Regions from separate parts of the Pontibacillus sp. HN14 genome, predicted to be linked through region 3. Evidence: riboswitches for the same ligand, from Rfam matches in the RefSeq annotation. Region 3 holds a riboswitch; each other region holds the start of a gene.
What was found. A riboswitch is a leader RNA that binds a small molecule or an ion and turns the genes downstream of it on or off. The one in region 3 is predicted to bind cyclic di-GMP.
Positions count from the first base shown of each region.

Region 1: another riboswitch for cyclic di-GMP. It lies ahead of LQ226_RS08265 (prepilin-type N-terminal cleavage/methylation domain-containing protein); the one in region 3 lies ahead of LQ226_RS18485 (EAL domain-containing protein).
Region 2: another riboswitch for cyclic di-GMP. It lies ahead of LQ226_RS00685 (glycoside hydrolase family 191 protein); the one in region 3 lies ahead of LQ226_RS18485 (EAL domain-containing protein).

Region 1 is NZ_JAJOLR010000001.1:1,581,533-1,591,734, forward strand. It holds gene LQ226_RS21135 (SPOR domain-containing protein) at 1-694, opposite strand, end outside; gene LQ226_RS08245 (hypothetical protein) at 842-1,612, opposite strand; gene LQ226_RS08250 (hypothetical protein) at 1,602-2,186, opposite strand; gene pilM (type IV pilus biogenesis protein PilM) at 2,220-3,200, opposite strand; gene LQ226_RS08260 (prepilin peptidase) at 3,223-3,975, opposite strand; gene LQ226_RS08265 (prepilin-type N-terminal cleavage/methylation domain-containing protein) at 4,040-4,477, opposite strand; cyclic di-GMP riboswitch class II at 4,558-4,641, opposite strand; gene LQ226_RS08270 (type II secretion system F family protein) at 4,721-5,926, opposite strand; gene LQ226_RS08275 (type IV pilus twitching motility protein PilT) at 5,930-6,970, opposite strand; gene LQ226_RS08280 (GspE/PulE family protein) at 6,983-8,560, opposite strand; gene LQ226_RS08285 (VanW family protein) at 8,679-10,121, opposite strand; gene LQ226_RS08290 (PRC-barrel domain-containing protein) at 10,148-10,202, opposite strand, start outside.
Region 2 is NZ_JAJOLR010000001.1:125,826-136,027, forward strand. It holds gene LQ226_RS00655 (FtsX-like permease family protein) at 1-1,383, shown strand, start outside; gene LQ226_RS00660 (hypothetical protein) at 1,543-1,848, shown strand; gene LQ226_RS00665 (DUF2332 domain-containing protein) at 1,987-3,009, shown strand; gene LQ226_RS00670 (MDR family MFS transporter) at 3,577-4,995, opposite strand; gene LQ226_RS00675 (TetR/AcrR family transcriptional regulator) at 5,031-5,636, opposite strand; gene rlmN (dual-specificity RNA methyltransferase RlmN) at 5,763-6,848, opposite strand; cyclic di-GMP riboswitch class I at 7,015-7,101, shown strand; gene LQ226_RS00685 (glycoside hydrolase family 191 protein) at 7,140-8,012, shown strand; gene LQ226_RS00690 (universal stress protein) at 8,145-8,561, shown strand; gene LQ226_RS00695 (metal-dependent hydrolase) at 8,607-9,299, opposite strand; gene LQ226_RS00700 (TetR/AcrR family transcriptional regulator) at 9,450-10,046, shown strand; gene LQ226_RS00705 (DMT family transporter) at 10,046-10,202, shown strand, end outside.
Region 3 is NZ_JAJOLR010000007.1:175,572-185,773, reverse strand. It holds gene LQ226_RS18510 (metal-dependent hydrolase) at 1-394, opposite strand, end outside; gene megL (methionine gamma-lyase) at 607-1,809, opposite strand; gene LQ226_RS18500 (hypothetical protein) at 2,530-2,811, opposite strand; gene LQ226_RS18495 (LysE family translocator) at 2,840-3,472, opposite strand; gene LQ226_RS18490 (glycoside hydrolase domain-containing protein) at 3,577-4,224, shown strand; cyclic di-GMP riboswitch class II at 4,390-4,472, shown strand; gene LQ226_RS18485 (EAL domain-containing protein) at 4,587-5,297, shown strand; gene LQ226_RS18480 (FAD-dependent oxidoreductase) at 5,417-6,937, shown strand; gene LQ226_RS18475 (DUF2188 domain-containing protein) at 7,325-7,522, opposite strand; gene asnB (asparagine synthase B) at 7,613-9,118, opposite strand; gene LQ226_RS18465 (SGNH/GDSL hydrolase family protein) at 9,486-10,202, shown strand, end outside.

The DNA.
Region 1 (10,202 bases), on a different contig from region 3:
CGACGTGCCATTCCTTCACAAACGTCTCAAACCCCTGATCTTTCAAATAGGTCGCAATCTTCTCCCCGTTCTCCTTTGAGGACGCAACGCCTGCGAATAAATAAAACTGACCATCTCTCGGCCAAATAAATCCTTCAAGACCCTTATCAGAGAGGTTCTGCGACCATGTCTTTGCTTTCTCCTCCGTCGAGAAAATTCCCGCCTGTACCACAAAAGCAGAGACGTCAGGGAAAGCAATGGCCTGAGCGGTTCCGCCTGCAGCGGTTCCTTCCCCATTTTGAGCGGCACCAGTCTGAAGAGCAGGCATGGCAGGTTGAGCATTGTCTGCTGTACCATCGATCCCCCCGAAGATACGGATCATAATAAAACCAATCACTGTTCCAACCAGAATAGCTGAGGCAGCCGCTATGAGTAATTGTTTCATTTCAGATGGCAGCGAGAACGATCGTTTCTTAGATGGATAGCTCCGCTCAATGACCGGAATTTCTTCTTCGTCCTCATCTTCCCCTGTTTGTTTCTTCTTCTCTTGCTCCTCCATCCATTCTTCTATAGCAGATGCCTGCTCTTCTTTTGCGACGAACAGCTCATCTTTTACTTTCTGGGCTTTTACCTTCTTCTCTTTTCCTTCATGGTCTCGTTCAAGATAGGTATCCTCTCCATTAATGCGAACGGAGATCTTATTGTGCTTGTCCACATGCTCCCCTCATTTCTCTACTAGTTTGTTCCAATCTATCACAGCGTCAGAGAAAAGAAAGGCGAGTTGTGTCAGGTGGGGTTCTTGTCTTTTCGATAAATTCTTTCAAAAAGAACAAAAAAAGCCACCCTTTCTTAAAAAGGGTGACTACGGTGTGTCTGAATTTTCTTCGCTGGTAAGATCACCGTCTCCTTCAAAAGGCGACTCCTTCTGTGAAGGTTCTGGATAATGATACTGAGGCAATTCATCCTGCAAATCCCTTAAATCAGGCTCATAAAAGGCTGAGAATGTAACGAGGAAGGAGATTTGATCCGCTCCCTCTTCCATGCCTTCTGGCTGAAATTCGATTTCATCGAAACTGATTAAACGCGGAATACGCTCTAACTCCTCAAGAAAAAGCGTCAAATCACTGAAAGTCTTCGCCATAACCGTAACCTGATACGTGAGCGCATTCACTGAAGGCATAACTGGAGGGGCTTCCCTTTCTACTTCTTCTGTTTGCTCTTCCCCTTCAGCTGTTTCATCAGGTGTCTCACTCGCTGAATCATCCGTATTCTCCTCTTCCTCTACAACTGCTTCAATTTCCTGATCGCCATTTAAGCTGACCGATTCAATAAACGTTCCTGACACATTTTCAGCTCGCTCCATGGCTAAGATTACCTGGTCTTGTACAGGGAGAACAGGAAGCTTCTGCTGCAGTTCTCGTGATGTTTGTAGCGTAAGGTCCTGCTGCTCCATTTCCTGGTCAGCAAGAGAGTTAAGAATTCTTTCTTCATTCTCTAGGGAAGTCTCTACCCGCTCAACCTCTTCTAACGCCGGGTCCACATAGAGGGAGTGAACACCCCAGTACACTCCGAGACATAATATAACAAGGATGACTACAACGATCGTATGTATCCGGGTCCACTCAATCCTCATCTTCACGATCCCCCTCTTCCCAAAGATCTTTATCAAGTGTCACTTCATATTCTGCTACATACCTTGGTCTGTATTGAGTAGGATCTAAATCTTCTTCGAGCACATTTGACGTAATTTGTTGAACCGAAACATCAGATACGTAATCTTCGTCTATTAAACGATTGGTGTAGGCCGCCACATCCTGAAAATCGTCAAAGCGAACATAAAGAAGGAGTGACTGCGGGCGAACGTATACGTATCGCTCAAAGAACCCCCGCTCAGGAAGCAAGGAAACCATGCGTTCAAGTAATGATACTGCAGGGAAGAGGTTGCTCTCTAACGCTTCAACCGATCGCTTCAGTTCACGACGATTCGTTTGAACCTCATCTTTCAGCGCTTCTTGATACTCCTGTTGCTGTACTCTCACCTGTTGAATTTGGCTATTTACATCTTCTACTTCATCTAGTGCAGCCTGCTTGTCCATGTAAAGGAGAAGCCAGATCAAAAGAAGGGCAAGCAATGCGACAAGACCTAACAAATAAGGCACTACATTTTGTTTCTCTTTCTGTTCGAGTAAGTTAATTTCTACCTTCATAACCCTTCGATCCCCCTCAAGACTTCCATCTTTCTATGGCTTCAATGCCAGGCCAACACTCTCTGCATAGCGAAATGGAATGTCCTCATCCCTTTCAGCTGAATACTCACCCGGTTCAATCATTCTCACATCAAGATTAAAATGGATATGACACTTCTTGTACACATCCTCTAGCCACGGAAAGTCACCTGATATTAATAGATTCGTAACAGCTGACTCCCCGTTTGTAACAGAGTAGCGATAGAAGTTCATGATCCGCTCTACTTCTCTCATTTGTTCATCTATGTAAGCATCCAATTCTTTCTCATTCCCCGTCCAGCGAACAGCATCATCATCCGTGTGAGGAACTTCCCAAAGCGATTCATCCAATCCACTCTTCATGTAGCGTGTAAAATGAGGATGATCGTCATGAAAGACCGTAATGACAACACCATCCATATTCCACTGAAGCGTTAAGAGATGATCTTCAGGACGCGCATAATCTAAATCGTAATATAGCCGGTACAAAGATAAAAATGTTAAATCCGCTACAGCTGGCTTTGTATTCGCTTCAAGGAGAGCTAACTCGAAGTCCCGGATTCTGGTTTCCGGATAAGCAAAAAGGAGCACTTCATTCATATTCACCTTCTCCTCTAACACCACATAGTCAAACACAGGCTCTTCAAAAGGAAGATGTAAAGATTCACCAAGTTGCATATATAAATAGCCCTTCACTTCATCGGCTGTTTTTAGATCATTGGGAATATGAAACGGTTTAATGATCACGGACGCATCGGGTACGCTAAAGTACACCTTCTTCTTCCGCCACTCTTTCTCTTCAGCGAGTTCTGCTATAACAGCATTTAAGGCTCTCTGGTCAATCACTTTCCCCTCTTCAATAATCCCACTTTCAAGATAGCGTTCCCCGTAATCCACTACACCGGAGAAATCCGGAGTCTCACATTCTATGTATCGGATGACATGGTCTTTAAATATAATGTTAACTCTCTCTTTCGATTTCTTAAAACCTAGCATAATAGGTCACCTGCCTTTATTCCTAGAATAATTGAAGATACCACTCAATGATAGAGGAACCGAAGAAATAAGTCGTCAATGCCCCCAAAACAATATAAGGACCAAAGGGAACAGGCTTTTTCCGATCTATCTTCTTGAATAAAAGAAGCCCTCCGCTAATGATCGATCCGTACAAAGTAGATAAAAAGAATGCTAGAAGAACGCCCGGCAATCCAAGCACAATGCCAATAACGCCAAACAACTTCATATCTCCCCCGCCCATACCGCCTCGGCTGACTAAAATGATAATCATAGTTAAAAGGAAGCCAGTTAATCCACCAGCAATCGGGTTCCACCATGGCTCTAGTGGAGAGATGATTCGTCCTATGATAAGGAGCGGTAGGAAAAAGAGTAGGATGTTGTTTGAAATGAGCATATAATTGAGATCCGTTACCGTAATAATGACGAGAAGAGATGAGAAGAGCAGAGCGACAATTAGTTCTGTTGAGAAACCAAAACGTATGAAGCTGTATGCATACAAAAACCCCGTAGCCGCTTCGACTATCGGGTAGAGGGGGGATATTTTTGTTTTGCAGTTGCGGCATTTACCTTTCAAATATGTATATGATAAGACTGGTACTAAATCATACCAAGCTAATTTATTTTTACAGTACTGACAAATTGAGCGCGATTGGTCAAACATTTGTTTTTTAGGTACTCTTAGACCTACCACGTTAAAAAAAGATCCTATAATAAGACCTAATAGCAAAAAGTATATTATAAATAAAACATCCATCAACGCATCCCCAATATATGTAAGTTATAGATCCCTCAGCGAGGGATCTATGTTATCAATCATATTAATTTCCTGAAGATGTAACATCACCTACACTACCTCTATCTAATGAAGACACATCTCCACTAACAGTATACTTTTCACTAGACACCGTTACTGTGTAAGTCGTTTCTCCAGTAGAAGCTCCATCAGCATCCGTAGCTGTAGAAGGCGTAACGCTGCCTGTAAAGCCTTCCCTATTCTCTAAATAACCTGCAGTAGCAAGTTCTTCTAAAGTTTTTTCAGTGTCCACTCCTTCAGATGTCTCCATCAGACGATAAGCTTCTACAGCTTGTTCAGCAGTCCTAATCACTGCATCCTTCTTGCTATTCTCAACAACATTCGCAATACTAGGAATCGCAATCGCCGCAATAATCCCTAAAATAACAATAACAGCAAGTAGTTCAACAAGTGTGAAACCTTTCTCATCTTTGTTCATCAATTGACGAAACTTCTTTAACATGAGTTTGTTCTCCCCTTTTTCTATAAGAATAATTATGACACCATCATTACAAAAACGACCACATCATCAACACGGATTTTGTCATGTCTGGTCGGTTGCACTACTCGCTCCAGGGTGGCTAAGTGCCCATATACAGCCAGCCTTTCGTCGCTTCCGGTGGTATCTTCGTACGTGTGATCATCTATATCCATTATAGTAAATACGTCTCATTATTACCACTATTATCTTATGAATTTAGCACATTTACCCAATTTGTTCGAAGATCGAGAACATCGGAATGGCAATGGCTGCTACAATGCCCCCGACAATAAGCGCCAGGAAAGCGATCATAACAGGCTCTATTAAACTCTTAATTCGATCGGTTGCATAATCTAGTTCTGATTCGTAAAAATCCGCAACTTTCCCGAGCATATGGTCTAAAGAACCAGAGCTCTCCCCAACGGAAATCATTTGAGTGACAAGAGGAGGAAAGATCCAATGATTTTTCATGGGACCAGCCATTGATTCCCCTTTTTCTAGGGACTTTCTTGTCGTTTTAAGGACCGATTCGACAACTTTATTTCCGACAATGCGTTCTGTGATATAGACCGCCTGTAAAATAGGCACAGAGCTGTTAAACAAAGAGCTCATTGTTCGGGTCATACGGGCTAACACCGATTTTTGTATGAGAGGACCAAATATCGGAATTCTTAATTTCATAAGATCAAGCCCATAGGAAAATCGCGGGTACTGTTTCATATACCGAATTACCCCGTAAGCAAGGAGTGGAATAACGATGAACAGCCACCACATCTTTTGAGAGATCTCCCCAAGGCTCATGACAAACTGAGTAATCGGCGGGATGTCTCCACCAAAGGAGAGAAACATGTCCGCAAATCTCGGCACGACGAAACTTAATAGGAAGATGACGATTCCAATCGCAATTACTAGAACGACTAACGGATAGGCAAGCGCTGAAATCACCTTTTGACGCGTGTCATATTGCTTCTCATAGTAAGCTGCCAGGCGATCTAAGATTTCATCTAAATTACCTCCCGCTTCCCCTGCCCGGACCATATTCACAAACAGATCAGGGAAAATCTTTTGGTGCTTTTCTGCAGCATCAGAGAACGATAATCCACCCTCTAGATCTTCTGCAATCCCGGTAAGCGCTCGCTGCAGCGCCTTACTCGACGTTTGATCTTTCAGAATGTAGGTCGATTGAATAAGCGAGATACCAGATTCTAGCAGCGTCGCAAATTGGCGAAGGTAGATGACAAATTCTTTATTTTTCACCTGACTGCCGATTTGAATATCCTTATATAAAATGCTATTTAGTTCATTAATCGTTGCAACGGTCATTCCGTCGTCTTTTAATTTGCCGACCGCTTCACGCTTTGAATCCGCCTTAATACGGCCTTCTTTCATCTTCCCTTTAGACGTACGGGCTTTGTACTTGAAGTAAGCCATCGCCTACTGCCCCCTCTCTTCTAAAAACGGGGCCGCCGCTTCTGTTGTGATAACCCCTTCCTCAACTAAAGCACGAACAGAGAAATCAAGGGTGTGCATCCCTTGTGCTTTCGACGTCTGGATGATGTTTGGAATCTGGTGAATCTTCTCGTTCCGGATTAAGTTCTTCACAGCAGACGTATTCATAAGCACTTCCGTAGCTGCCCGCCGTCCTTTCTTATCCTTACGCTGAAACAAGCGCTGGGATACGATCGCCTGCAGGACGCTTGCCATCTGAATGCGGACTTGCGTTTGCTGGTTCGGAGGGAATACGTCAATAATTCGATCGATCGTACTCGCCGCTCCGGTCGTATGCAGCGTACCTAGCACAAGGTGACCTGTTTCTGCTGCTGTGATCGCTGTTGAAATCGTCTCTAAATCTCTCATTTCACCCACTAAAATAACGTCCGGGTCCTGACGTAAACAAGCGCGCAGCCCATTGGCGAAGTTATTCGTATCAAACCCGACTTCCCTCTGATCTATAATCGAATACCGATGAGAATGTAAATACTCAATCGGGTCTTCTAGCGTAATAATATGGCGTCGCATGGAATTATTCATATAGTCAATCATGGAAGCGAGAGTGGTAGATTTACCGCTTCCAGTAGGCCCGGTAACAAGCACGAGTCCCTGAGGCTTTTCAGAGATTTCCCTCAGTACATTTGGCATATGTAAGGCATCTAATGTCGGAATTTCCGTTGGGACGATTCGAACTGCAAGGGACACACAGTTCCGCTGATGATACGCATTAATGCGGAAACGAGATACGCCTGGGATTCCATAAGAGAAATCAACCTCTCCCGTTTCCTCAAACTTCTCCCATAAGGTTTCAGATAATATAGCTCTCGCCATGCCTTCTGTATCATCTGGTCGCATCGTTTCTTTCCCGTACTGCTTTAAATCACCGTGAAGGCGAAAGATCGGAGGAACACCGACCGTGATGTGGATATCTGATGCTTTTAATTCAAACGCTGCTCGTAACAATTTCTCAAACCGCTCTTTCACGACAACACCTCCTTACTCACTTTTCGCTACACGCAATACTTCTTCTGTTGTGGTATAGCCTTGTTTCACTTTTAACAGCCCGTCATCGACTAAGAAGATCATTCCTTTCTTCCAGGCGTACTCCTTAATCTGAGACATTGACTTGTTGTTCATCATCATATTCCGAATCGTTTCATCGATCGTCAGTACTTCCTGAATCGCCATACGCCCCCGGTAGCCTGTGTGCTGACAGCTGTTGCATCCTGTTCCTTTATAGACCGTATCTGCTTTTAATCCCCGTTTACGGAATAAATCTTGTTCAACTTCAGTTGGAGTATAGCCTTCTTTACAATCACGACAGATTTTCCGAACAAGCCGCTGGGCAACAATGCCTGACACTGAAGACATGACAAGATAAGGTTCAACGTCCATATCGATTAAACGAGGGATCGTAGCAATCGCACTATTCGTATGAAGCGTACTGAACACGAGGTGCCCGGTTAAAGAAGCTCGAATCGCAATCTCAGCTGTTTCAGAGTCCCTGATCTCACCGACCATAATAATGTTTGGATCCTGTCTTAAAATCGACCGGAGTCCGGCTGAAAAGGTAAGGCCGATATTGGCATTCACCTGAACCTGATTGATCTTCTCAAGCTGATACTCAACCGGATCCTCTACCGTAATGATATTAACATCATCTGTGTTCAAGTGATTTAAAGAGGCATAGAGGGTAGAAGATTTCCCTGATCCTGTAGGGCCTGTAATTAAGACAAGTCCTGAGGGCTGGTTCACTAGTTCCAAGTAACGCTTGTAATTGACCTTGTTAAAGTTTAAGTCTGATAGTTTCCCCATCGCACTGCCTAAATTCAGGATTCGGACTACGATCTTTTCCCCATATACAGTCGGGAGAGTGGAAATACGTAAATCTACTGCTGTGTGATCAATGACCGTCTTAATCCGTCCATCTTGAGGTAACCGAACTTCTGTAATGTTTAAATTAGCCATAATCTTTACACGTGCCGTCAATGAATTTTGCATCGTTTTAGATAGAGCCTGTTCCGTCCGAAGCACACCGTCGATTCTATAACGGATCAAGACTTTCGTTTCCTGAGGATCAATATGAATGTCACTCGCCCTCATTTGTACACCTGCTTGAAGGAGCTGATTTAACAGCCGAATCGCCGGGGCATCATCCGGGTCGTCCGATGGCTCGAGGTCTTCCCCATTGTTCAGATTGTAATATTTATTGATCGCCTGATAGATTTCATCCTTCGTCGCGATAACAGGTGAAATACGGAATCCTGTCGAGATCTGCAAATCATCAATTGCATAATAATCCATCGGATCATTCATCGCGACGACAAGTTCATGATCTTCTTTACTGATAGGAATCAAGATGTTTCGTCTGGCAAATTCCTTCGATACAAGAGATAACAGATTTGTATCAATTGGATATTGATAGAGCGAAATCCGGGGTGTGCCCAACTGAAATTCCAATACTTCAATTAACTGTTGCTCGGTGATGTACCCTTTATCAAGTAAGACGTCTCCTAGCTTCTGTCCACCCTCTTTCGTCTCCAGTGCTTCTTTAATTTGTCCCTCTGTAATCATATCTGCTTCTTTTAAAAGGTCACCCAGACGTTTACGTTCTGCCACTTGTTATTCTCCTCACTTTCTCTCCGTACGGAAAATGCGAACTCAATTGGGTAGAGTCCGCATTCCTAAACCGTTATTCCCCTTTGGATGGACCTTCATCAGGGCTCCATATTCCACCTGTTCCATCAGTATCTTCTCCGCCGTTTCCTTCAGTCGATCCTCCAGAGGTCCCATCATCTTCCCCTTCACCCGAGGATTCAGCAGGATCCTTGCTTTCTTGTCCACCTTCTGATCCGCTCGTTTCGCCGTCTTCATTTCCGTCATTCTGGCCATCACTGTTTTCTTCATCGCCACTCTCACTATTGCCACCTGATTCAGCTTCACCATCTGATAGAGATCCGTTTTGATCCGTCCCGCCATTTTCAGATGTGACAGGTTCAACTGGTTCCGGACGTTCCTCTAGTTTGTGAACAGGTGCATAATAGTCCTGGGTGATAAATTCTGAATCAATAGCTACATTGTCCTGATCATAAATCTCACGGTACACATCATAGATCAGTCCCGTCTCCCCATCACGCTTCACATCTATTCCAGTAGCAAGATCACTATACTGGATAATGGTACGAGGTTCTATTTGGCGCTCATTTTCAATAAGTACGTCATAGCTATAGGAGGTCGGATACCCTATAATCTGAACGGAAAGCGATTCTTCGCTTACTTCCATTTCAATTCGGTACAAGGACTCATTAGGATTGAAGAAAACAAAGTCATGACCTTCATCTAGGTCTAAGCTCGCTTCTCTCCCCTTTTGGGCATAGGAAGGAAGATGCTGACTAATATGACGTTGGATAATTGAGAAATTGGTCTTTAGGACAGCTCCATATAAACCTGACGCCACTACATTCAGGGCAGGTTGCTGGTGTAGAGGAACATCACTGACTTGTTCAAGCAATGAAACATTTGTACGTGGTTCAATGACTAAACCATCCAATTCATTTGTGTATGTAAACACGTCAACTCCATCAGGTATGGGTTGCTCGAATTCCGCTATCACTTTGTAGAGGGATTCTGTCCCTGCGCTCACGTAATCATAGACCGAATAGGTTAAAGGCTGATCCGCTAGCACTTCCACTTGTGACTTTATGTCAGCAGTGAGTTTATCAAGCAGAAGATTATCATACACATCCTCACCAAATGAATCCTTCTGCTCTTCTAAAGCTGACGGGTTAAACCGAACAGAAAGGGGGGTAGCACTCCCATTTTGTAAGCTGTCTAATGTATCCGCTACGCCCACCGTTAAGAAGTCTTCTGATAAAACAATCGTTTCGTCTTCTGTCAGCATTTCAACCGGATGAACATCGAGCCAGTCCTGCACTCTGTTTCGAAGAGCCGTTTCAGCTTCTTGGCGAGTCATTCCGTCCACCGGTATCTCCCCGATTGTTGTTCCTTCTTCATATGTTTTAGGCCCTGCCATGACAACATCATAAGCAAATGCCCCACCAACAGAGAAACCATAAATAAACAGGGCCATTGCAAGGAGGTACATGAAAAATTTCAAATCCCACCGTTTATCCACAACGCATTCTCCCTATCTTATATGGTTTAGCCTTCAACACTCATCGTCAAATCAACGACTACACTTGGGCCTTGATCCTGG
Region 2 (10,202 bases), on a different contig from region 3:
TCAACGGCCATTAGTGTCTTTGTCCTTTCCATTATTCTATTAGGTGTAGCTTACGGCATTATGCTAAAGTATGGCCTGTTTCACGATACAACGCTGATGTGGACGAGTATCGGCCTTGGTGCGGTTGGGACATTCCTATTCTTCTTCTCCTTGTCAGGATTCCTCTTGAAGGTGCTGAAGAAGAACGAGAAACTTTACTACCATCACATCAATATGTTCGTGCTGCGTCAGATCAACAGTAAGGTAAACTCAACGTTTATCTCTATGACCATCATTTGCTTAATGCTCTTCTTTACCATTGGGGTGTTATCAACAGGCTTTAGTTTGAAAGAAAGCTTAGAGAAAGATTTGGACGAAACGACTCCGTATGATGCTACATTTTATGGTTTTGTAGGACTCGGAGAAGTTGATGAGCTAAACTCTCTGTTTACAGAAATGGATCTCGATCAGTACGGCGAAACGATTATTTATAATCGATACCGAACTGATCAGGGTATCAGAAGCTATCTACAGCCTTATGCCTCAGGCGCAGCTGCTACATTCTTGGATCAGGAGCGTGGAGTGGACCTTGAGGTGATCAAACGATCTGATTATGAGAAACTAGTTAGCATGCAAGGCGAAGAACCCGTCTCCCTTGAGGGGGAAGAGGTGCTTCTTCTAACAAATCGCACTGATCTTACAGAACCGATTAAACGGTTCGCGAATGAACATGCACAGATTGAGATAAAAGGAGAAACCTTCCCGGTGGCTGAAGAAGGCCTGCGCGTTGTTTCAACGAAAACCGATGGGGTAGCTACAGAGTTTATGACAGCAGTATTACCAGATGAAGAGGCAGAACAACTCTCCCCGTTCTCAGTCACGATTAATGTGCAATATGAGGAAGGAAAACAAGAGGTTGCTGACCAAGAGATTCCTGAGATTCATGCCGCCTTAAACGCACAAGAGGATATCCCCACGTACGTCCTCGGCATGACAAAAACAGAAGCCTATGAGCAATCAACAGGGACCTCAACGGTTGTCGTGTATATCGGGGTTTATCTTGGCATTGTGTTCCTGATTTCAAGTGCTGCCATCCTTGCGCTGCAACAATTATCAGAAGCAAGTGAGAATATGGAGCGCTACTCCATGTTAAAAAAGATTGGCGTAACGCAAAAAGGTATTCACCAGTCGATCTTTAGGCAAGTATTTATTTACTTCATGATGCCCTTGGCGCTCGCGATCGTCCATTCAATATTCGGCATTAAAGTGGTCAACGATGCCCTCCTTGCAGCGGGTCAAACAAGCGTCCTTCTGCCATCCTTTATGACAGCAGGCGTTATCGTGGTCGTTTACGGAGGCTACTTCCTAGCTACGTATTCCGGCTACAAATCCATTGTTAAATAAAGGTGAGGTAAACGTAGAAGCCTTTATCGTGACTCCTATTTTTATATCGAGAGTGTACCCTTAGCTTTTGCTGAGGGTACTTTTTTGCTAAATTTGGAACGTTTTCCCTATTAGGATCGTATGGAAGAGTACAGGATTTTTAAAACGGGAGGTTCAATCATGGTTGAAGGATTTATCAGTATCGTATTCATGATTCCGTTATACGGTTGCTTACTTTGGTCGTACTACGAGCCTGAGGAGAGCGTTCTGATGGGGCAGAGGTGGATGTATAAAGAGGAACCCGAGATCTCAGAACAGTCGATTCGCTACACAAAATTTTCATCTCTTGCGATAATGATCGGAATGCCAATCATTATTTTTAGCTTACTAACAGAATTTTATATACTCCGATTCTCCATGGTGATTTTACCAGTCGTATTGTTTGTTGGGTGGCTGAAAATTACTGCGGATGAGGAAGAGTATTAAAGGGAGTACCTGTCTTCGTTTGTTTAATCGAAGTATGAACCTCCGGTGAATCCATCGGGGGCTTTTTGTGTTACACATTTTTCCTTTTGTGATAATTTAAAAGGGCAGATTACATCTATTTCGTAGAGGAGGACCATTATGAATCAGTTAGCTACACGGTTTACCGAATTTGCAGACCAAGAATGTGATGGATCAAGCCCACTATACGCTCATCTTGCAAGAAAAATTGCAGAAGATGAGGATCTCTTAGATTTAGCTACTCACGCAAATGTTGGACAACCAGTACCAAATTTACTTTTTGGTGCTGTCCATTATTTATTGTTAAACGAAGAAGGGAAGGCATTGCAATCTTTTTATCCAAGCATTGCAGATGAACCAGAGCCTGTTGAAGAGGTGTATCCTGTGTTTCGAGCCTTTTGCATGGACTATCGAGAAGCATTGATTGATCTATTGCAAGAAAAGCGCGTCCAGACAAATGAAGTGCGTCGTTGTGCTTATTTATATCCTGTCTTCTGTGAAATTTATAAACGGACAGCTACTCCGTTATCGCTCATCGAAATCGGCACAAGTGCAGGCTTACAGCTATTGTTTGATCAGTACGCTTATTCGTATGGGGAAGATGAATGGGTAGGCAATGAAGAGGCCAGACTTTACTTATCCGCAAAAGTCCGCCACGGAAATAAACCAGCCCTTTTAAAAAGCAGTCCACCTGTTCATGCAAGAGTGGGATTAGATGTGCACATTAGTGATATCACAAATGAAGAAGAAAGGCTTTGGCTTAAAGCTCTTATCTGGCCTGAACATCACGAACGACGCCAACAATTCGAACAAGCCGCACGTGAGCTTATAAAATCTCCTCCTCCGCTAGTCGAAGGAGACGGCATCACGCTCTTACAAGAACAAGCAAACCTTACACCATCCAATACGACACTATGCATCTTTCACACCCACGTTGCCAATCAACTGCCTGAAACAAAGAAAAGAGAACTCCTGAAACACGTTAGAGCTATAGGGGAGAAGCGCGATGTGTTTCATATCTATAACAATATGAACGACCGTCGTCTTCATATTGATTCGATTATTGGAGGAGTAGAGACACATGAAGTTGTTGGTGAAACAGATGGTCATGGCCGGTGGTTTGACTGGGAGCTAAACGGGTAAAAGAGCTGCGATTCTGTAGGAGTGGGAGAGGGGGGGGGGCGGGATGATTGGCTTGAGTGTCCGGACGCTGGGTTGAAGAGTCGGGATGGGCGTCTTAAGTGTCAGGACAGCGGAAGAAAGTGTCGGAACGCCCGCCCGAAGTGTCCGGACGCCGCCCCAAAGCATCGGAACGCCCGACCCAAGCGTCGGAACCCCGCCCCAAAGCATCGGAACGCCCGCCCTAAGCATCGGAACGCCCGCCCGAAGCGTCCGGACGCCGCCAAAAAGCGCCGGAACGCCCGCCCGAAGCGTCCGGACGCCGCCAAAAAGCGTCGGAACGCCCGCCCGAAGCGTCGGAACGCCCGCCCGAAGCGTCCGAACGCCGCCCCAAAGCGTCGGAACGCCCGCCCGAAGCATCGGCACGCCCGCCCCAAGCGTCCGAACGCCACACCAAAGCATCGGAACGCCCGCCCGAAGCGTCGGAACGCCGCCCCAAAGCATCGGAACGCCCGCCCCAAGCATCAGTTCCCCCCCCTAGAACCCCACCAAAAAACCCCGAACCGTCAAAAAGACAGTTCGGGGTTTTCCTTATACTCTATAAGCCGTTAACTCACTAGGTCGTTTAATAAAGAATGACAACACAAGTCCTATAATAGCTGAGATCCCAGCTACGATGAAGGAAACGTTAACGCCGTGTACGAGCCCTTCAATTCCATTACTTGGACGAGCTGCTGTACTCATTACCGTAACGAGTAGAGCGGTTCCGACAGCACCTGATACTTGGCGCATTGTGTTATTCATCGCTGTACCGTGTGAGATGAGGTGTTCTGGAAGTTGGTTGATTCCAGCTGTTGTAACTGGCATCATCACAAGCGCAACACTTAACATACGGAAAGCATTCACCACGGTTAGATACATAAAGGATGTCTCGGAGGTTAAATTCGTAAACATAAATGTTGTAACCACCAGAATAATTAGCCCGATAATGGCCAACCATTTCGCGCCAAATTTATCAAATAAACGTCCTGTAATTGGGTTACTAAAGCCCATAATGAGAGCACCAGGCAGTAGCATTAAACCAGACTCTAACGCCGTAAAGTCAAGCATTTGTTGCATATATAACGGTAATACGGTAGAAGCACCGATCAAGGCAATAAATACAACCATACCAAGCGCTGTTGTGAGCGTGAACGTTTTGTATTGAAAGACTCTAAATTCAAGGATTGGCTCGTGTAATCGTCTTTGACGCAAAATGAACCACGTTAGACTAAGAGCCCCAATGACCATGGAAATAGAAACTTGTGAGTTCCCCCAACCTTGTTCACCACCAGCAATACTGAATGCGTAAAGAATACCGCCAAAACCTGCTGTTGATAAAATAATAGATAGAACATCTAGTTTAGGGAACGTCTGTTTTGTAACGTTTTTAAGGATAAAGTACGCAATAATGAAATCAATAATGACAATCGGTAAGATGACATAAAATAAGCTTCTCCATGGGTATTGATCCACTAACCAGCCTGAAAGAGTCGGGCCGATCGCCGGAGCGAATGAAATGACAAGGCCAAACATTCCCATGGCAGCTCCGCGTTTTTCGATTGGGAAGATCATAAACAAGATCGTCTGCATTAGAGGTATAATGATTCCGGCCCCAGATGCCTGCAGGATCCGTCCCACCATTAATAGCGGGAAGTTTGGTGCGATGGCACAGATTAACGTACCAAGAGCGAAGAGGCCCATTGCTGTTAGGAAGAGACCTCTTGTTGTAAATCGTCCAATTAAAAAGGCGGTGATCGGAATCATAACGCCGTTTACAAGCATGAAGATGGTTGTCAGCCACTGAGCTGTACTCGCTTCTAAGTTTAGGTCTGCCATGATGTTAGGCAGTGCGGTGGCAAGCAGGGTTTGGTTTAAAATGGCCGCGAATGCACCCGATAAGAGCACGATAATGAGCGGGACTTTATTGATAGGTTCTTCTTGTTGAGTGTTTTCTTTCGTGTTGTCCACGGTATTCCCTTCTTTCTTTTTAGTGAAATTTATCCTCAAAGACCAGTTTGAATCATGCGGATTTCTTTTTGATATTTATCCATGGCTTCTTCTTGTGTGTAATCATTTGCAATGCACTGAACCAGGTTATGGAAGGTGATCGCAATCACAATTTCAAAGATGTGGAAGAGCTGTTCTGAGCTTTTAATATTTAACCCTTCTAGATCTACGAGCTGGCTCACTTGTGTGAATCTAGAATCGTTTGATTCCTTACGAATGTACTTCGTTACTTCTTTCTCGATCTTATAGTTTTTATTTAACAGCACATTCCGAAGATAGTTGTTCTGTCCTTCTTCTTGTGACTGTTCGAGCGCAGTTTGAAATAAATCGGCCATCGCCTTAAATAAATCCCCATCTTGCGTTTTCAAGCACTGAAGGAAGTGTTCATGCTGATCTTTTGCATGTTCATTTAACAAGTAAAAGAATGCATCTTCTTTATCTTCGAAATATTGATAGAAGCTGCCTCTTGGAATACAGGCTTTCTTCAAAATATTTGATATGGAGGCGTCATATAGAGAGACTCTCGAAAACTCTTCTTTGGCGGCCTCGATTAACGTTTCCCTTTTCTCTTCGTTTAAGTTATAAAACGTTGGTTTCGGCATATTTCTCCTCCTTGCACACGCATGTGACAATGTGTCACATAAGCACTTGATCTACTATATATGACAGAGTGTCATTCGTCAACAAAAATGCAAATGAAAACACGAGGCACTAAAGGCCTCGTGTCATTAACTGTTTTGAAGTTTTTTCTTTTTACGTGCTTTTTCTTTCTCGATCTGCTTACTGCGAAGCTGACCACAAGCTGCGTCAATATCTGTTCCGTGCTCTGTACGAACTCCGCATTTGATGCCGCGGTCCATAAGTGTTTGATAGAACGTAAGGATCGCTTCTTTCTCACTGCGGTCGTAAGGGTGGTCGGCTACCGGGTTGTACGGGATTAAGTTCACGTACGATAGATGACGTTTATCCTTCAGCAGGTTCGCGAGCTGTTCAGCTTCTTCTTTATGGTCGTTTACATCTTTCAGTAAGATATACTCAAACGTAATACGACGGTTCGTCTTCTCTAGATAATAATCAATAGCAGGCATGAGTTTCTCTAACGGGTACGCTTTGTTGATCTTCATAATCTTAGAGCGCAGGTCATTATTTGGAGCGTGAATTGATAGCGCTAAGTTCACTTGAATGCCTTCGTCAGCAAAGTCGTACATTTTCGGTGCAATTCCACTTGTTGAGACCGTAATGTGACGAGCTCCGATAGAAAGACCTTTCTGATCGTTTACGACTCTTAGGAAGTCCATTAGGTGGTCATAGTTATCAAACGGTTCACCAATTCCCATTACGACGATGTGGCTTACACGCTCATCTTTCCCTTGGCGGTCAAGGTGGTGCTGAACCTGCATAATCTGCTCAACAATCTCGCCGCTTGTTAGGTCACGGCTCTTACTCAGGATTCCGCTTGCGCAGAAGGAGCACCCGATGTTACAGCCAACCTGTGTCGTTACACAAACAGAAAGACCGTAGTTGAAACGCATAAGAACAGTCTCAATAACGTTGCCATCTTCAAGTTTAAATAGAAATTTAATCGTACCGTCCTGAGATTCCTGTTTGATCTCTTCAGCCAGTGTTCCGAGGGTGAAATGTTCGTCTAACAGATCAATCAAAGACTGGTTGACGTTTTTCATTTGAGAGAATTCCGTTACGCGCTTTTGGTACAGCCAGTCCCATACTTGCTTGGCGCGGAACTTCTTCTCACCATGTTCCAAAATCCAATCCGTCAGTTGGTCAAACGTTAATCCGTAAATGGATTGTTTCATATATTGTAAACTCCTTTTAAAAAAATCGCTATTCCTATAGTAGTCCATTTGCGCGCTGTAAACAACCAGCAAGTGAACTATCATAATTTTGAGTCAATTTGTAGGGTGTTCTAAATTGTGCAATTGTCTATTATGACATAAAATAGAAGTAGATCAAAACATTATACTTGGTGATGGGCAAACCTGTCGAAAGGCAAGGGCGCAAAGACATGGGTCGTCGACGGAAATCCGTACCGATCGCCAGTCTGCGAAGCCACCCATCCCTCACGTATATTTACGGAGGGATTATTAATGAAAAAGGTTGTCGTTTGTCTTCTATTAGTATCTCTGTCGCTAGGATTTGCCGTGCCATCTTTAGCAAAAGAAGGTGAAGAAATGAACCAGCCCTTTAAAGGGATTGAAACGTATCAGATCTTTTACGGCGCGCCTACGCCTGAGGTTATCAACGAAATGAAAGCATATGATCTAGTCATACTAGAACCTTATCATTATAGAAAAGAACAGATTCAGCGCATTCAATCTGCCGGAACCATGGTACTTGGTTACATCACTACGATGGAAATAGCGGAATGGAATCAAGCATTAATGAAGGAATTAAAAGAAGAAGACTTTTACAAGAGAAACGGGAAGAAGGTTTTTTACCCAGAGTGGAAGTCTTACTTAATGGATTTTACCTCTAAGCATTATCAAGCGATCGTTCATAAAGAAATCAATCAACATATAATAGGGAAACAATTTGACGGCCTTTTCTTAGATACAGTCGGAGATATCGATAATGAATTTTGGGACAAGCCGGATATCTTAAAGAAGCAGCGAGCTGCTATGGTCTCATTCTTAAAGAAAATTAAGGAGCAGTACAAGAATCTTCCCATCGTGCAAAATTGGGGCTTTGATACGCTTGCGGAAGCGACAGCTCCTTATGTGGACGGAATTATGTGGGAGAGCTTTGATCACTCGATTGTAAGCCAGGACGAATGGGCTCAAAATAAGATCCAGCAGTTACAAAAGATTAAGGACAAGCAAGGCGTTCAAGTGTTTACTGTTGCATTTAAAGAATGGGAGAGAAGTTCAGGCCTGGCCCATCGCTACGGGTTTATTCATACGTACGAACAAGACAGTTACGATCAATGGACAAGCGGTGCTTCCTTTTTAACGAAGCGTTAGAATCGGCCTGGGGGTAAACCCCGGGCTTTTTTGTGTAATGGCTGAGAGTCTATCATTTACGCCGGCTCTAAAGGACTGCTAGCATGGGGGAAGGTCTAATCATTAAACTAGTAAACGAGAAGGGTGAATCCAATGTACAAACGAATCTTACTCGCAACAGATGGATCTGAACACTCCGTGCGTTCTGCCAAGCATGCGTCAGCTTTAGCCAATCAGTTCGGCGGAACAGTTGATATTGTTTTTGTGATAGACGGAAACAAATCAAAAGAAGACGTGCTCCACAATATGACGGAGTATGAGATCGATTTAAAACGAAAAGAAAAAACAAGAGCCGTGCAGGAAGTATTAGAACAAGAAGGCGTTTCATTTGAAACAAATATCCTTCACGGCGAACCAGGCCCAACAATCGTTAACTTCGCAAACGACAACAACTACGATTGCGTCGTGATCGGAAGCCGCGGCCATAACGCCCTTCAAGAAATGATCCTAGGTAGCGTCAGCCACAAAGTGGTTAAGCGCGTGGACGCACCGGTTATGGTCATTAAATAAAGCCAAAAGGTAAGCCACTCTTTTGTTCAAGAAGAGTGGCTTTTTTTATTCATGTAATTCTGAAATGTCGCCACCGACAGCTTTCCCGTACGTGATCTGATCTTGAGAATAAAGCGTGAATCGCCACTTGTATCCTACGTAAGGAATCGGTTCGGTGGTGATCCGGATAATGTTTTCTTCCTCATACCGTTCATCTAAGGTCTTCTCTAGCTGGTGTTTCGTGTACACTTTTCCGCCTAACAGAAGGACTAGAATGAGAAGTCCACTCCACACCCATTTCCACCCATAGAGCTTTTGAGATAAGGAGAAAAGGGTGAGTAACATCATGCCGCCAAGAAGCCATAGGTCCCTTTTGATAACCGAATACGCCACATTTTGCTTATGTAGCGGATAGAAAAGGTGGGCACCGTTGCCGAGATAATCTACTCCAATACCCGCTAAGAGAAGAACGACCCCGAGCCCGATCCATCTCCTGATAAGGGAAAAAGGGAAGATCTTTTTGACCAAAAGGGCGATGATGAAACTCGTGATGGGTAAGAAGAAAAGGGAATGGGTGAAGATTATGTCCATTAATTTCGGTACATCGATTAAAAGGACAATAACAGCACCAGATACGACCATTAATAGACGCCTTTTGTACGACATTTCTTTCTTATAGAAAAGAAGGTGAGTCAAAACCATTGCTGTTGTGATGTGCATCAAAGTTGAAGGGATGTGGTTCACGAGTAGCTGTGTCATAAGCATGTACGTCCTTTTTTTAGGATATTGTATCTTTAAGGTGTTAACCGATTCGTCTCTAATCTAAACCTTTAATAGGAGAGGGTTGACCGAAATAAAGGAACTAGATATAATTTAACTACCGAACGTTAGGTAGCGAGGAGGTTCACAATGAGTAAAGATAAAATTTTAACTGAAGCCCTGTATTTGTTCTCGAACAAAGGTTATGAGGGAACGGCTCTTTCAGAATTGGCAGAGCGGGTCGGCATGAAGAAGGCTTCGATTTATTCACATTTTAAAAATAAAGAAGAGATATTCTGGGCCGTCATTGACGGTGCCTACCAGGAAGAAATTGCGAAGTTATCGCGAGGGATGAAAGATGTTGAACACCTTCCGTTCCGTGAGCGATTTCACTTTATGATGGATCAGCATGTTCAGTTCTATAAAGAGAAAGATGTTAATGCGAATCTGTGGAGACGGATGACGATGTTTCCTCCTGAAGCGTTTAAAGAGGGACTAAAAGCCAAGCTACTCGAATATGAAGAAGAATTTAACGAGATGATCAAAATGGATTTAGACGCAGCGATTCACTCAGGAGAAATAAGAGAAGTGGATGGAGAGACAGGCGTTGCCATGATTAATTGTGTCCTAGATGGCCTCTTTGTCGAGTACAGCTATTATGATGAGGCCGAATTTAATAAGCGGGTAGAAGCGGTTAAAGCCATGACGTGGCGTGCGTTTGCTCCAATAGAGAAGGAGGGGGACTAATGGGTTGGACATATGTAATTGTAGCTGGACTTCTTGAAATCATTTGGATCTTTACGATGAAGCAATCAGAGGGATTCACCGTACTGGTCCCCAGTGTGGCAACGGTTATTCTGCTTGTGATAAGTTTTTTTATTTTCTCGAAAGCGATGGAATTTA
Region 3 (10,202 bases):
ATAACGGAATATCTAAGTATATGTGAAGCATATAACTGTAAGATGTCATCAAAGCAATGAAAGCTATAGAATGAGTAAACTTTCGATGCCCTGAGAACACAAATAATAATGGAGATAATATCATTAGCAAAAACTGAACTGCCTGATTAAGTCCTGGCGTTAAAATCTCCACTCCCACTAAACACACAACTAGCATAAATCCCCATTTCTCAAATGGGCCGCCAAGCTTGGACTTCGGTGTATCAATATCCGGAATTAACGATCCAATCACAACCGCTGCAAAGAACAACACCGTTGCAAACATCTTGTCCGGGATTACGTCGAACATGTTGTATAACGTAATCGCACCGATCCCCCAAGTGATCCCCATTACCTGGTGACTAGACGCAACCACATGCATCCACCCTCTCTCGATGTACTTTCTCTACTTGCTGAACACCTGGTTACGAAATCCAATGTTACGCAATTTTAGAAAATAGCGCAAGACCAAACTTCAACTCTAGCGTGCCATACATGCATTCATACACTAAAGGACTAACGCGTGTCTGACACCCTTTCCTGCTTTACCGCACTAAAAAAAGGACCTTTTTAAGGTCCTTTCATGGTTTATATGGTGTTGGGTTGTTGCACTTTGTTGAGTGCCTGGTGGAGGTCTTCCCAAATATCTTCCCACGCCTCAAGTCCAACGGATAGTCTGATTAAAGAGTTTGTAATGCCCATCATCTCTCTTACCTCTTCTGGTACAACAGAATGGGTCATGGTAGCTGGATGTTGAATGAGAGATTCAGCATCACCTAAGCTAACCGCTTTCTTAATAAAGGTGAGATGGTTTAAGAAGGCTTGCGCTTCCTGTTTCCCTCCTTTTAATTCAAAGGAAATAAGGCCTCCCCCGCTTTTCATCTGTTTCTTCATAATTTCATAATCCTCGTGTTCTGCATCTCCTGGATAATAGAGATTTTTCACAAAGGGGTGATCCTTTAAACGAGCGGCGATCTTCTCCGTATTGGCGCAGTGACGATCCATACGGACAGGAAGCGTCTTCAGTCCCCTTAATAAGAGCCATGCATCAAACGGAGAAATAATTCCTCCTATATCTTTCTGAGTGGTCATTGCCAGCTGTTGAATCCTGTCTTGCTTTCCTACTAAGAGACCAGCCACCACATCGCCATGACCTCCGATATATTTCGTAGCGCTGTGAAGAACAAAATCACAACCTAAAAGAAGGGGCTTCTGTAAATAGGGGGTCGCAAATGTATTATCGACCACAACTGGTATCCCTTCCTGCTGCGCCACCTTGGCTACCATTTCTAAATCAATCAGCTCCATGGTTGGATTGATTGGTGTTTCAACATAGATACAACTTGTCTCCGGCCGAATCAAAGAGCGAACCTCTTCTTCTGTGTTCATCGTAGAAAAGGACGTTGTGATGTTATATTTTTCTTCCATCATGGATAATAAGCCGAATGTACACCCATATACTCCACGGGAACAAAGGATATGGTCATTTGCTTTAGTCAGCCCGATTAACACGGCTGAAACAGCTGCCATCCCCGATCCAAATGCTAACCCAGCTTCCCCGCCTTCAAGCTGGGCAATCCGGTCCTCAAGCGCACGGACAGTCGGGTTGCCTAACCTTGAATACACATAACCATCTTCTGTTCCTGCGAATCGATTTTCCCCTTGTTCTGCACTATCAAATGTGAAAGTTGATGTTTGAAACAGCGGCGTTGATAGGCTCCCTAAAAAATCTTTTGAATCATAGCCCCCATGAATGACCTTTGTTTCAAACTTGTGTTCTTTCTTCCCCATTGTAGTCTCCCCCTTTTTACCTCTAAGCCTTCTATCCACATCATATGGGATCTTCTTATAAAATGAAAGCGTTTTCTTTTTATTTTATAGCTCTGTTAAAGTTTAGTATTGTTATTATATAGACTTGTTCGATACCCAAAGCTGAGACATTTAAGTGTAGATGGGGCCGTCTTTGTTGGCTAGTGCTTGGGATGTCTGGGGAACGACTCGCTTTCCACGGGCGAGCTGTCGAGCCTCCTCGGGCAAAATTCGTGCCCTGCGGGGTCTCGTCGACCTCTTTCTCCCGTAGGAGTCTCCTCGTTCCCCAGACACCCCTTATCTAAGATTGATGAGACGGCCCTACAGCTGAATTGTAGCGTAGATTCAACACTCTACTTCCTCATATGGCATGTTTCCGTTTTTCTAAATATGGCAAAGGTGGTTCGGGAAATTGCGACACTCCTGCGGCATAAGGAGCCAGTCTAGTTCCAGCGGGGAGGCTTTTAAGGGAATAATGAAGTTCGACTAAGACAGTCACGTCAATCGCCAACGTCGAACGACCCCACCTCATGTGGGGCCGCGGAAAGCGAGTGATTTCCCGAACCACCTTACGCTCTAACTAACGCTAACGGAACTATTCCACTTTCCGGCGCTCCATATTAGGGACTATGTGACGTGTAAAAATCAACAACCAACTTTAACAGACCCCCTTTTATAAAGGCTGTATTAAAAGGGTTCCTGTTATTTTCGCTCATTATATAAATTACGCGAAGAGAAGAATGCGAGGGCTATGAAAAAAGGGAGGAAGGAAGAGAAAAAAATGGCTCCTCCTATAACCCCAAGTGCAATCCCAATCCCATCACTTATACCTGCGATAAACGCGGCTACGATGGTTAAAAGCCCGATTGCCATTACCACGCAGGGAACTATTACTGACCATATGGACCCCTGCTTCCCCAGTATGTAAGCTAAACCACTGAATAAGACTGTTATGGCTACAGAACTTAAGAGAAGTACATCCACTGATTTCTCTCCCTTCTACCCTTTGTTGCTAAGACTTTTCTCCAAATACAAGACTAATGCCGATTACACCTAATAAGATTCCTTTTCCTATATTTAACCTTCTCCCAATTCGGGGAACTCTTGATATCCAGTTTCCGAGTTTCTCAGAGAAGAAACTAATGGCTGAAAATATAAGAAAGGCTTGCACCATAAATATGATTCCGAGTCCGATCATTTGATAAGGAACTCCAAAGGCATCTGTTGAACGGTCAATAAACTGAGGGAATAAAGCCAGAAAGAACAACGAAACTTTCGGGTTAAGTACATTCATTAGGACGCCTCGTTTATATAACTTCTTATAATCAAGGCGTTGCCTTGACTCGACTTGCAGGTCTTCTCCCTCTTCCCGGAACGCTTGCCACGCTAAATACAATAAATAAATTGCACCGGCATATTTTACGATCATGAACGCGAGTGACGATTGATATACAAGGGCTGTAATCCCAAGAGCCGCTGCTGTGGTATGAACGAGAATGCCCGTACAAAGACCCAATGTTGTAGCGATTCCTGCTTTTTTATTCTGAGAAATGCTCTGTGCTAATACGAATAAATTATCAGGACCAGGCATTAGCGTGAGAACAACTGCAGCCACAAGAAAGGAAAACAAAAGATAAATACTCATGTGAAACACCTACTTCCTTCTTTTGAATAGGATATGTATAGGTTCTATATTAGTCGTTCAACGTTTACATTGGAAGTTTTTTCTGATGCAGAGAGGAGCACAACATGGCTTATCAATGGGGTGTGGGTTCTTCACAGGAAGCCACTCAAGAATTATATGATTGTGTACTAAAGAATTACGGAAAACCAAAATACTGGGCACGCTATTTATCCACCGTTCCGAATGTGTCGGAAGGCCTTACCGTGTCTGAAATTGAACGTCTGCACAATAGTGGCACAAGAGTTATGGCCATTTATAATAATTTTACCGAGTCAAAAGGGTTTCGAAAAGGAAAAGTGATTGCTCAGAATGCCGTTTTCCATGCGAGACGATTGGATTTCCCAAAAGAAACGGTTCTGTTTGCAAGGATCGATTCGTCCCACGGCATCGATGAATCATGGATTCGGGGATATGTAGAGGGGATGACTTCTTCTGGCTATGTTCCCGGCTTTTATTGTGACCCGTTACGTGGGAACTTTAATGACGCTTTTTGTAAAGCCGTCTCAAAAAATGAAAAAGTAGCTAAACAGTCTATACTGTGGAGCGCCCAGCCGGCACCAGGTGTGACAAGAGCCAGAAAAGCTCCTAAATATGCACCGTCCAAACCTTCTTGCAAGGCCAATGTATGGGGATGGGAATACGGGCGGAATGCTCAAGCATGCCCAATCGAAACCAATCTGATAAAAGATCGCCTTTTCAATTTATTGTGGTAATGATGGTTGGGCTAAGAACCGCGATGGTGGATGGTCTCTTAGCCTTTTTAACCGATGTGAATGTATGATGTTTTAAAGGGAATGTGTAAATTGTAAAAAAATTAAAACTATTAGCCTTTATTTGCTAAGCAAATATTGCTATGATAATAGTACTAGTTTCTACATAATATGACAGGAAGCCTTGAAACCAATCTGTACTTGGGCGCTTATGGTTGGTCGAGCTAGTAGCGCAACCGGCCTCATTGATGTTATTCAATGAGGTTTTTTTATTTCTTCTATTGAATGACCATTCATTAATCTAGAGATCTCGTTCGTATAAAGAAGCAAATCAGTTCTACTACTCTATGAACACGGGGGATTTTATGAATATTTTTGAACTTCTACAGAAAGATCGTTTATTTCACTATTATCAGCCCCTTCACCACCTGGCCGATGATGCAATTTACGGATATGAAGCTTTGCTTCGCTCCACGATTCAATCCAATCCTGAAGCACTTTTTAAAACTGCTAAGGAATCAAATATTCTCTATAAACTTGATACCGTATCCATTGAGAAAGCTTTTGCACACTACTCTCATCAATCACACAATCAAAAACTATTTTTAAATATGTTTATGTCCACACTCCTTCATCCTAACTTCATTCGGTTTATGGTCTCCATGTTAGAGCGGCATGCACAATCTGGCCCTTCTATTGTATTCGAAATGAATGAGGCGAAAGAGGAAGCATCCATGTGGGAGTCTCCCCTCCTTTCTAATCGTATTGCTTTACTAAGGAAAATGGGTATTCAATTTGCGATAGATGATTTCGGACAAGGGGCTACCTCTTTAAAGAAGGCTGTCGAAATGGAACCAGAATACCTGAAGTTAGATCGTTACTTTGCCACAGATCTAGCTTCAAACGATAAGAAACAAAAGCTCGTTTCTCTTTTTACGGAATACTTTAAGGGAGATACAACTGTTGTATTGGAGGGGATCGAAACAGCGGAAGACCTTCACGTTGCTACAGAGATTGGAATTGATGTGGCTCAGGGTTACTATATCGGCAAACCCGCTTCTCTAATAACAGGGTAATGACATCCATTACCGCCTTTTGTCTGATAAAACGACTGGTTCCTTTTCCTTCCTTTTGGTATAGTTCACCCACCTCCACGGCATAGTACATAATAGAATGAATGCCAAGGAGGAGCATGATGAAAGAGAACAGCCATTTAGCTAATGAAGAAACGTTGTGGATGAAGCAAACGGATTTGCCTGAATTTGAGTCGCTTCAAGAAGACATCAGGGTAGATGTGGGCATTGTTGGGGCTGGTATTACGGGAGTGACACTCGCTTACCTGCTCTCTAAAGAAGGGCTAAGCGTAGCTTTATTGGATGCCGACCGAATCCTTCAAGGAACTACAGGTCATACGACAGCTAAAATAACCGCCCAACACGACCTTATTTACGATGAACTCATTCAGCACTTCGGAGTTGAACAAGCCCGGACCTATTACCGAGCCAATCAAGAGGCTCTTGAATTTATCGAACGTATCGTCAGAGAACATAAAATCGACTGTCAATTCTCAGCTGAAGACGCTTATATTTACGGGATTAGCGAGGAGAATAAACGAAAAATCGAGTTAGAGGCTAAAGCCTATGAGACACTGAACATTCCTGGGAAGGGGTTAGATACGATCCCTCTTGATCTTTCTATAAAGAAAGCCATTGTTATGGAAAATCAAGCACAATTTAATCCACTCTCTTACTTACACTACCTTGTCAAAGAGATGGAGAACAAAGATGTTCACATTTATGAACATACTGTAGCAACAGATATTGAAGAAGGCACCAACCCACGCATCGTAACAAAAAATGGGGCAAAGGTGACCTGCGGCTCTATCGTCTCCACTTCACACTTCCCTTTTTATGACGGAAAAGGGTTCTTCTTCAGCCGCATGTATGCCGAGCGTTCCTATATTGTAGCGGCTAAAACGAACCAAACTCTTGATGGCATGTTTTTGAGTGCGGACGATCCAAAACGTTCATTAAGAACAACTACATTTAAAGACCAGTCGTATGTGTTAATTGGAGGAGAGAGTCATAAAACAGGACAAGGGAAACCATCAAAGCAACACTTTGATGCTTTACTAGATTTCGGGCGCCGTCATTTTGACCTTACTGGCGTTTTATATCAGTGGGGAGCCCAAGATCTGATTACGTTAGATAAAGTTCCTTACATCGGTCACTTAACCTCCCGCCATTCTAACTTATTCGTTGCTACTGGTTATCGAAAATGGGGGATGACCACCGGGACTGCAGCAGCCTTATTGCTTAAGGATATGATTCAAGAAAAGAACAATCCTTATGAAGACCTGTTTACCCCTACACGCTTCTATGCAGACCCTAGCATCAAGCATTTTGTTACGCAAAATGCGAACGTCGCAGCCCAGTTCTTATCAGGTAAGTTGAATCTTCAAGCCCGGTCGGTTGAGGATCTCCGTCCTGGTAAAGGGGCGACTGTTATTCATAAGGCTCAAAAAGCTGGTGCTTATAAAGATGAAGATGGGCATACTCATGTGGTGGATACTACATGTACGCATCTTGGGTGTGAGGTGGAGTGGAATCAAGAGGAGCGGTCTTGGGATTGCCCTTGTCATGGTTCGCGGTTTTCTTATGATGGAACGGTTCTTGAGGGGCCGGCTGACCAGCCCCTCAAAAGGATTGAGGAGTGATCAAGAAGACTCAAAGCTTAAAAGGTTGGGGCCTAAGCGTTTGACAGTGCTTAGGGGGCTGGGGAACGACTCGCTTTCCGCGGGCGAGCTGTCGAGCCTCCTCGGGCAAAATTCGTGCCCTGCGGGGTCTCGTCGACCTCTTTCTCCCGCAGGAGTCTCCCCGTTCCCCAGCCCCCTTTATTAAAGTGAGAGAATCGGCCCGGCTGCTTAAGCTTTGCTGAGAATTCTCAGCGTTCACCACCCTAATTTAGGTTTTTCTACATTCCGCAAAAATGGTGAACGGACCTATCCAGATCAATTCTTAATCCATATGGAATACATTAAAAGAGAGAAAACCAATAAAAAAGAAGCTGCCTGATGGCAGCTTCTTTTACGTTTATGCAACGCTTAGAATGAGCGTTCTTCTTCGATTTCGTGGTATTTATCTAGAATGTAAAGCTTACTTGGCTTATGTTCTTGAGCCATTTCTTCTGCTTTAGCAATCGCTTCATCTTTCTTCGCATACTGATCGGTTGGAGCTACATCCTCCACCTTTACATACCATGCGTTAGCGTCTTTGTTGGGTGCTACTGTGTATTCTCTCATGTATATCGCTCCTTCTTTTGTGTTGAGTTATACCAATATGTTCCCAAACTCGAAGGAGGTAAAACATCGAACCTGCAAACAAAAACGTTTTTAAGCTGTCGCCCATTTACCGACGGTTTCTAAAGCTGATTGTTCCGGGAAGTATTGAACGAAATATCGATAAAATAGAGCTTCTTGTTTACTACGAATGGAAACTGGGGCTTGGTCTTGTAGTTGCGCGAGTTCATCGTCTGAAATGGTCTCATTCGCATAGGTTTCGAGTAGATCTAAAGCTCCGCTACCAGCTGAAAACTCTTCTTTCTTTCTCCATAATACGGAATCAGGAAGTACGCCATCAAACGACTCTCTTAAGATGGTCTTCTCCATTTGTTCTTCTGTATGGAGCTTTTGCCCAGCCGGGATTTGTAAAGCTGTCTCAATTAAGTCCAAATCTAAGAATGGTACTCTGAGTTCGAGGGAGTGAGCCATACTCATTCTGTCCCCGCGCTGCAGATTAATGTTGTGCAGGGTATTGATGATACGGATAATTTCCTCGTTTAATGATTCTGTTGTTTGGAATTGCTTCATATAGTCATAGCCTGCGAACAGTTCATCTGCCCCTTCTCCTGAAAGAATAACTTTCACGTGTTGAGCAGCAAGTTTTGAAACAAAGTAATTTGGAATGGCGCTTCGCACTAAAGAAGGCTCATAGGATTCAAGGGCGTATACCACATGCGGGATCGCCTCCACTAACTCTTCTTGTGTATAGATATATTCGTAGTGCTCAGAGCCAATTGCTTCTGCAACATCACGTGCACGTTCAATGTCTTCGCTTCCTTCTGAGCCCACACAGAAAGATTTGATGGTTCGCCCTTCTGATTTCGCTTTCTTAGCGGCAATGGCCGAGATTAAACTACTATCTAACCCTCCACTTAAGAGAACACCAACCTCAACATCAGCAAGAAGCCTTTTCTCAACCGCTTCTTCTAGATGATGACGTATCGATGCTGTCATCCCTTCACGTGAAGATTGCTTGATTTCACTAGGTTGCTGGACTCTTCTGTACTTCACGAATCCAGTTTCTGGTGTATAATATGTACCAGGTGGAAACTCTTGAACATCATCTGTGACAAGATATAAGGTTTTTAATTCAGAAGAGAATACGTAATTTCCTTGCTCATCTTTTCCGTAATACAACGGTTTAATTCCTAACGTATCTCTGGCAGCCACGAACGTATCTTTCCTTTCGTCCACAATGACAAAAGCAAACATACCATCAAGTTTTTCTATACCTTTAACTCCTTCTGTTTCAATTAACTTTAACGCAACCTCACTATCAGAATGGGTAGAGAAGGATACCTTATTCGCTAAGGACTGTTTTAATTCTACATAATTGTAAATCTCACCATTACATACAATCCACTTTGATTGATCTTCATTTGGAATGGGTTGAATGCCATCTTCTAGGCCGATAATTGATAATCGCTGATGTCCTATGTGAAATCCATTCAACGGAACATGCTTCCCTTCATCGGGGCCTCTATGTTTCATACTTTCTAAAATCTGGTTCATCTTATTGGTTTCTACGGATCCTGTTGTGGCAAATATGCCGCACATTGTATCGGGTCACCTCTGCTGTAATTATTTGAATATGACGTTCATTATATAAGGCTTTTCTAAAAGAACCAAATACTGGACAATCCTTTATTTTTCTATTTTTCAGATCATTATAGCGAAATGGGCTTGTTTTTTGGATGAGCCTAGAAAAGATTGCTTCATTTGGTTCTATTTAAAGACATATACCCGTTTTTACTTTCAATGTGCTCATTAACCTCAGTTTTTTTTTCATTTCACTCGAAAAGGTATGTAAAGAGTTGGCTCATTTCTCATATAATATAGGTAATATATAGCCGATTTACACTATATAGAAATGAAAATGCATGTTATGATACGATACAATCGATAATTGTCAGGTGTGATCGACATGAAACGAATTGCGTTAACCATTATATTCTTATTCAGCTTCCTCATCATTCTATTCTATTGGGTTGGAAATGAGGCAAGGCTCAGTGACTCTTCCCTTTCCCAAGATGGAACAGAAGAATCTTCTATACAAGCCATAGCTGAAGAAGAGGAAGAAGAAGAAAAGACTATCACAGAAGAAATTAAAGAAGCTGTTTCTACTGTGTTAGAAGGCGCAAAAGAAATCTTTGTGAAAGATAATATAAATATTGTAGCGATCGGAGACTCCTTGACCCAAGGTGTTGGAGACAGTTCAGGAAACGGTGGGTATGTAGGGATTATTGAAGAAACGTTACAAGAGAACAACCAAGATTTTCAGATTCAGAATTTCGGCAAACGAGGAAATCGAACCGATCAATTATTAGATCGACTAAAAGAGGAAGAAATTGCAGCCTCTCTACAAGAAGCTGACGTCGTAGTCATTACGATTGGGGCAAATGATATTATGAAAGTTGTTAAAAACAACTTCACTTCACTTGCCTACGATGACTTTCGATCGGAATTACCTCAATACGAGGATCGTTTATCTTCCATATTTAAAACGATTCGTTCTTTAAACGAGGACGCTCATATTTACTTAGTAGGATTGTTTAATCCCTTTGAACAATACTTCAGCGATATTCCAGAGCTTGACCAAATCATTTACGACTGGAACCGCACTAGTAAAGATGTAGTGGAC